Regions from separate parts of the Streptomyces sp. NPDC005266 genome, predicted to be linked through region 2. Evidence: riboswitches for the same ligand, from Rfam matches in the RefSeq annotation. Region 2 holds a riboswitch; each other region holds the start of a gene.
The links. A riboswitch is a leader RNA that binds a small molecule or an ion and turns the genes downstream of it on or off. The one in region 2 is predicted to bind cobalamin.

Region 1 (2,193 bases), on a different contig from region 2:
GGCACATCTGCTGGACGGCCTCGCGGAGCGGGCCGCCGCCGCGCCCGGGGACGCGGTGGATGTGAAGGCCGCGTACTGCTACCCGATCCCGATCGGGGTCATCTGCGAGCTGATCGGCCTGCCCGAGGGCGAGATGCGCGAGCGTGAGCGCGCGTTCGTGGACACCATGTTCCGGACGAACGCGGCACCGGAGGAGGTCATCGCCGCCAACGAGGGCCATCAGCGCATCCTGCGCGAGCTCGTCGCGCTCAAGCGGCGCACACCCGCCGACGACATCGTCAGCGATCTCATCGCCGCACGCGACAAGGACGGCTCCCGGCTGAACGAGCAGGAGCTCGCCGACACCGTGGGGCTGCTCATCGCCGCCGGCTACGAGACGACGGTGCAACTGCTCGACAACGCGATCCACGCCATGCTGACCCATCCGGAGCAGTTCGCCCTGGTCCGCCGGGGCAAGGCGTCCTGGGACGACGTGATCGAGGAGACGCTGCGGGCACAGCCCCCGCTGGCGCATCTGCCGCTGCGCTTCGCCGTGGAGGACGTCGACGCCGGTGAGGGCGTCGTCATCAAGAAGGGCGACGCGGTCCTGGCGTCCTACGCGGCGGCCAACCGCCACCCCCGGCTGCACGGCACCGACGCCGACCGGTTCGACATCACCCGGGCGGACAAGGAGCACCTGGCCTTCGGCTACGGCATGCACTACTGCCTGGGCGCACCGCTGGCCCGGCTGGAGGCCCGGATCGCACTCCCCGCGCTGTTCGACCGCTTCCCTGACCTGGAGCTCGCCGTCCCGCCGCAGGCCCTCGAACCCGCACCGACCTTCATCTCCAACGGCCACCGGAGCCTGCCGGTGCTGCTGCGCGCGGAGGCGGACAGGGGGGCGGGCGGGCGGCAGGCGGCCGCCGGATAAGGTATCCGTAAAACTTCATTCGCGCCCGTTCGGGGGAAGTCGGTGGGAATCCGACGCTGACCCGCAACCGTGAGTACGGCCCTCGGGGACGTATGAGCCGGAACACCAGGGCGGGCGCGACGCAGGCTCCCGTCGTCCCGGGCACCGGGGCGGCACCGTCGAGGGATGCGGAGCTGAGCCGGGTGTCATCGTGTCGTGGCGGGGCGGATCGCTCCGCGCGTGGGTGGTCAGCCGTGCGCGGCCGCGCCCGTAGGCGGTCCGTCCCACCGCGGCGACAACGATCGAGAGGCACCACAGCCATGAACCTACGCCGCAGTGTGGCGGCTCTGTCCGTCTCCGCCGCCGTGTGCGGCGCAGTCGTCGCGCCCGCCGCCTTCGCCGACGGCCCGGCGCGCCCGGAGGGGCTATACGGTGCCAAGGACCCGAAGTTCGACGGCGTGTGGCGGCAGTCGCTCGCGCTGCTCGCCCAGGACGCGGTGGGCGTCACCCCGGCGAAGTCGGCTGTCGACTGGCTGGCCGGTCAGCAGTGCGCGGACGGCGGCTTCGGGGCCTACCGGGCGGACACCGCGAAGGCGTGCGAGCCGAAGAAGGGTGAGTTCACCGACGCGACCTCGGCGGCCGTGCAGGCGCTGGCGGCGGTGGGCGGGCAGTCCGACGCGGTGGAGAAGGGCATCGGCTGGCTGAAGCGGAACCAGAACGACGACGGCGGCTGGGGCATGAACCCCGGCGGGCCGACCGACGCGAACTCCACCTCGGTCGCGGTCGGCGCCTTCGCCGCTGCCGTGAAGGACCCGTCGAAGATCACCGCCGAGAAGGGCGGCAAGAGCCCGTACGACGCCCTGCTCGGGCTGCAGCTGGGATGCGCGGCCAAGGCGGGAGAGCGCGGGGCCTTCGCCTACCAGCCGGACAAGAGCGGGAACACCGGGAAGAACGCCAAGCTCGCCGCGAACACCCTGGCCACCGTGAGCGCCGCGCTGGCCGCCCAGGGCAAGGGCTTCGTCTTCGAGCCCGTCGGCGACGACACCCGCAAGAGCCCGGAGCCGATGGACTGCGAGGGCGGGGACGGCGGGGCCGGTACGCCCGAGGACGCGGCCGAGGCCGCCCTCGGCCATCTCTCCACCGCCCTGTCCGAGCACGACGGACACCTGATGTCCACGATGCCCGGCGCCAAGAACCAGCCCGACTTCGGCGCCACCGCCGACGCGGTCATGGCGCTCGCCGCCGGGAAGCACAGCGCCGCCGCGGGCAAGCCGCTCCAGTGGCTGCGGCGGAAGAACAGCGGC
Region 2 (2,193 bases):
GGCGCGGGGGTCGGCCGCAAGGGCTCGGTGGTGCGCTGGTCGACCGCGGGCCGCATGGTCATGGCGTGGGTGCTGACCCTGCCGGCCGCGGGTCTGATCGCCGGCGCCGCGGCGCTGCTGGCCGACCAGGGCAACGGGGGCGTCACGGCGGTCGCCGTGCTTGCCGTCCTGGCCTGCGGGGCGATCTGGGCGCTGTCGCGCCGCAAGCCCGTGGACCACACCAACGTCAACGAGGCCGGGCCCGCCGAGCCGGTGGGCGCCGTCACCGCCGCCCTCCAGTCCGTCGCCCCGCCGCCCGTAGGCGGCGCGCCCGCCGCCGACACCACCGGGGCCACCACCGCGAGCAGCGCCCCGGAGCCCACCGAAGCGCCCGCCACGGAAACCACCCCCACCCCCGCCGCCGCGGCGACCAGCACCACCAGCTAAAGGGAGCTACGCAATGAGCATCGACTGGGCGGCACTCGGCCAGGTCTTCGGCATCAGCCTCACGGTGACGGTCGGCATCGTCGGCGTCTTCACCCTGGGGATCGTCGGCACGTCCCGGAAGAGCCGGCCGCAGCCGCAGGACGGCACGGCCGTCGTGGTGGCGGTGCCGGGCGACGGCTCCACGGTCGCCCGCACCGGCGCGTACGCCTGCTTCGCGCTGTGCGCCTCGGTCGTGGCGTACGGCATCTATCTGATCGTCGCCTGAGGACCGCGCGTCCCCGACCGACCCCACCGACCGCCGGGCTGCGGCGCTGGTCAGCGCCGCAGCCCGGCGGTCGGTCCATGTGGGCCTCGGCACACTCTCGCATCGCGGGTCATAGGCGAGTTGACGGCCCTTCGCGGCCCATGGTGGACTTCCCGAGCCAAACGGCGGCAGGAGAGGAAGCCGGTGAGAATCCGGCGCGGTCCCGCCACTGTCACCGGGGAGCGCTCTCTCATCGCCTGTACGGGTCACGGCTCGTCCATATGGTTCGTCCGTATGCGGAGCTGGAAGGCCGGGAGAACCGCGGATCCGGGAGCCAGGAGACTCTCACCGCCGGTCACGTCGAGCCAGGGCGCGGACCCTGAGTGAGGACATACCGCCATGCCCGGCCCTGTCACGCCGCCAGCCCCACCTGTCCGTACGCCGCTGCGCCGAGGCGCGACGGCGGGCTGACGGATGCGTGCCGACCACGCCTCGTACGCGTGCGGCGCCGCCCTCGGCTTCCTCGGTGACCTCGCCCTGGGCGATCCGCGCCGCGGTCATCCGGTGGCCGCGTTCGGGCGCGCCGCCGCGGCCGCCGAGCGGCGGCTGTGGCGCGACCACCGCGGCCACGGAGCCCTGCACACCGCGGTGTGCGCGGGCGGCGCGGCCCTCGGTGCCGCGCTGCTGACGCGCACCGTACGGGCCCTCGCCGGGCCCCGTGCGCCGCAGATCGCGCTGACCGCCGCCGCCACCTGGGCCGTGCTGGGCGGTACGACGCTCCGGCGTGAGGCGCGGGCTGTCGGCGACGCGCTGGCCGCCGGAGACCTCCACACGGCCCGGGAGCGGCTGCCGCATCTGTGCGGACGCGACCCGCAGGCGCTGGACGGGCAGCAGATGGCCCGCGCGGTCGTCGAGTCGGTCGCCGAGAACACCTCCGACGCCGTCGTGGGCGCGCTGGTGTGGGGAGCCGTGGGCGGGGTACCGGGCCTCATCGGCTTCCGCGCAATCAACACCCTGGACGCCATGGTGGGTCACAAGTCGCCGCGCTACCGGCGGTTCGGATGGGCGGCGGCCCGCCTGGACGACGCCGCCGGCTGGCCCGGTGCGCGCCTCACCGCCGCCCTGGCCACCCTCGCCGGCCCCGACCCGCGCGGCGCGTGGCGCGCCTGGCGGCGGGACGGCCGGCGCCACCCGAGCCCCAACGCGGGCCCGGTGGAGGCGTCCTTCGCGGGCGCGCTCGGCGTACGGCTGGGCGGCACCCTCGCCTACGGCGGCCGGGTCGAGCACCGGCCGGTGCTCAACGCCGGTGGGCGGGCCGTCCAGACCGCCGACATCGACCGCGCGGTACGGCTGTCGCGCCGCGTCGGCGCGCTGGCGCTGCTGACGTCGATCGCGGCAAGGACCGTTGTGGGCAATCGTTCGGCGGGGCGGAACGGGTGGGCACAACCCATCCACCGGCCCGTACCCGGCAACGAAAGGGCAAGCCGATGACGGGGCCGGGCCACGGCCTACTGGTCGCGGGG
Region 3 (2,193 bases), on a different contig from region 2:
CGACACGCGCGGCGCGCTCGGGGTCGGCGGCGTAGACCGGCAGCCCGTCCTCGTCGACCTCCTTGAAGGAGAACGGCACGGTGATGAGCCGCCCGTCGAACTCCGGGACGGCGACCTGGGTCGCGGCGTCCAGCGGCGACAGGCCCTCGTCGTTCTCCTCCCACGCGGCGCGCGGGCTGGTCAGGCACAGCGCCTGGAGGACGGGTACGTCGAGCGCGGCGAGCGCGCCCGCGTCCCACGCCTCGTCGTCGCCGCCCGCGGAGGCGGCGGCGGGCCGGGTGCCGCCGGCCGCGAGGACGGTGGTGACGATCGCGTCGGCCGCCCCGAGGGCCTCGATCAGCTCGGGCTCGGGGGCCCGGAGGGAGGCGACGAACAGCGGCAGCGGCCGGCCTCCCGCGTCCTCCACGGCCTGGCACAGGGCCTCGACGAAGGCGGTGTTGCCGCTCATGTGGTGGGCGCGGTAGTAGAGCACGGCGACGGTCGGGCCGGTGACGTCGCCGCGGGCGGTGCGCTCCAGCGGGCCCCAGGTGGGGGCGGGCGCGGGCGGTTCGAAGCCGTGGCCGGTGAGCAGCACCGTGTCGGAGAGGAACCGGGCCAGCTGGGCCAGGTTGGCGGGCCCGCCGTGGGCGAGATAGGCGTGGGCCTCGGCGGCGATCCCGATCGGGACGGTGGACGCCTCCATGAGCTGGGCGTCCGGAGCCTGTTCACCGGTGAGGACGACGACGGGGCGGTCCCCGGCGAGCAGCGTCTCCAGCCCCTCCTGCCAGGCGCGGACGCCGCCGAGGAGCCGGACGACGACGAGTTGGACGCCGTCGAGGAGGCCGGGGAGGTCGTCGAGTGCGAGCCGGGCCGGGTTGGCGAGGCGGTACGGCACCGGGCCCGTGGCGGCACGGGCACTGAGCAGGTCGGTGTCGGAGGTCGACAGCAGCAGGATCATGCGCAGCGCGCCTTCCTCGGGGTCCGCGCCCCGGGCGGGTTGAAGACGGCGGGAGTTCCTGGCTCGCCCGGCCGCTGCCTGCCGGCAGCCACCGCGCTCACAGTGGCGGGACCGCGCCGGATTCGCACCGGCTTCCTCCCCTTGACGCCGTCTTGTGCGTCCGGCGGGCCAAGACGACCCGCCGCTGAGCATAGTAAGCGTTGCTGACCTGGCAGGGGACGGTGAGGGCAAGGGAATCGTCGGTATGCTCGCCGCCATGCCCCTCCCCCCGACAACCGTCCCACCAGGGGATCAATCCCCCTTCCGCCGCCGGAGCGGGCGCGATGACGCCTGCCCGGGCGCCCTGCGGCTGCACCCGGCGGACGACGGCGCGCTGGCCCGCGTCCGGGTGCCGGGCGGGCTGCTGACGACCCGTCAGGCGGACGCGCTGGCACGGGTGGCCGAGGAGCTGGGGGACGCCCGGCTGGACATCACCTCCCGCGGCAATCTGCAGGTACGCGGGCTGGACCCGGGGTGCGGCGCGGAACTGGCGGGGCGGCTGCGGGCGGCCGGACTGCTGCCGTCGGACCGGCATGAGCGGGTGCGCAACGTCGTGGCGTCGCCGCTGTGCGGACTGGACGGTGCGGGACACGCGGATGTGGCGGCGTGGGCACGGGAGTTGGACGCGGCGCTGTGCGACGAGACGTCGGACGAGTTGTCCGCCTTGTCGGGACGTTTCCTGTTCGCGCTGGACGACGGGCGCGGCGATGTGGCCGCCTTGGGCGCGGATGTGACATTGATCGCAACGCCGGACGGCGGGGCCGTGCTGCGGATGCCTGGCCCGGCGTGTCGTAGTGAGCGGACCGAAGGTCGCGACACGCCGGACAGCATCGAGCTGTGGGTGCGGGAGGCCGGGGACGTGCCGCGCGCGGCCGCGCTGGCCGCCGTGGAGTTCCTGGCGAGTGTGCGGGCGAGCGGCACCCGGGCATGGCGGGTGCGTGAGCTTCCGGCGCAACACGCCGTGGCGGCCGACGGGTTGGCGACGCGGCTCGCCGCCGCGGGGATCGAGACGGTACGTACCGTACGCACCGAGCCGGACCCCGGTCTCTCGCCGCCGGGCCCCGCGCCGGGGCTGGTCACCGGGCCGGACGGGCGCCTGGCCGTGTCCGTCGCCGTCCCGCTCGGCCGGGTGAGCGCGGCCCAGTGGCGGCTGCTCGCCACGCTCGCCTCCCGGGGCGGGTCGGGCGAACTGCGTGTGACACCCTGGCGCGGCGTGG

Region 1: linked by a shared signal. The riboswitch ahead of ABZU99_RS31845 (prenyltransferase/squalene oxidase repeat-containing protein) and the one ahead of ABZU99_RS11485 (cobalamin biosynthesis protein) in region 2 are both predicted to bind cobalamin.
Region 3: linked by a shared signal. The riboswitch ahead of cobN (cobaltochelatase subunit CobN) and the one ahead of ABZU99_RS11485 (cobalamin biosynthesis protein) in region 2 are both predicted to bind cobalamin.

What each region holds. Positions count from the first base shown of each region.
Region 1 covers NZ_JBEXHC010000027.1:50,931-53,123, forward strand. The annotation lists gene ABZU99_RS31840 (cytochrome P450) at 1-910, shown strand, start outside; cobalamin riboswitch at 915-1,039, shown strand; gene ABZU99_RS31845 (prenyltransferase/squalene oxidase repeat-containing protein) at 1,210-2,193, shown strand, end outside.
Region 2 covers NZ_JBEXHC010000005.1:58,278-60,470, forward strand. The annotation lists gene ABZU99_RS11475 (inorganic phosphate transporter) at 1-426, shown strand, start outside; gene ABZU99_RS11480 (hypothetical protein) at 440-691, shown strand; cobalamin riboswitch at 864-1,015, shown strand; gene ABZU99_RS11485 (cobalamin biosynthesis protein) at 1,145-2,161, shown strand; gene ABZU99_RS11490 (cobyric acid synthase) at 2,158-2,193, shown strand, end outside.
Region 3 covers NZ_JBEXHC010000002.1:412,003-414,195, reverse strand. The annotation lists gene cobN (cobaltochelatase subunit CobN) at 1-937, opposite strand, end outside; cobalamin riboswitch at 970-1,135, opposite strand; gene cobG (precorrin-3B synthase) at 1,194-2,193, shown strand, end outside.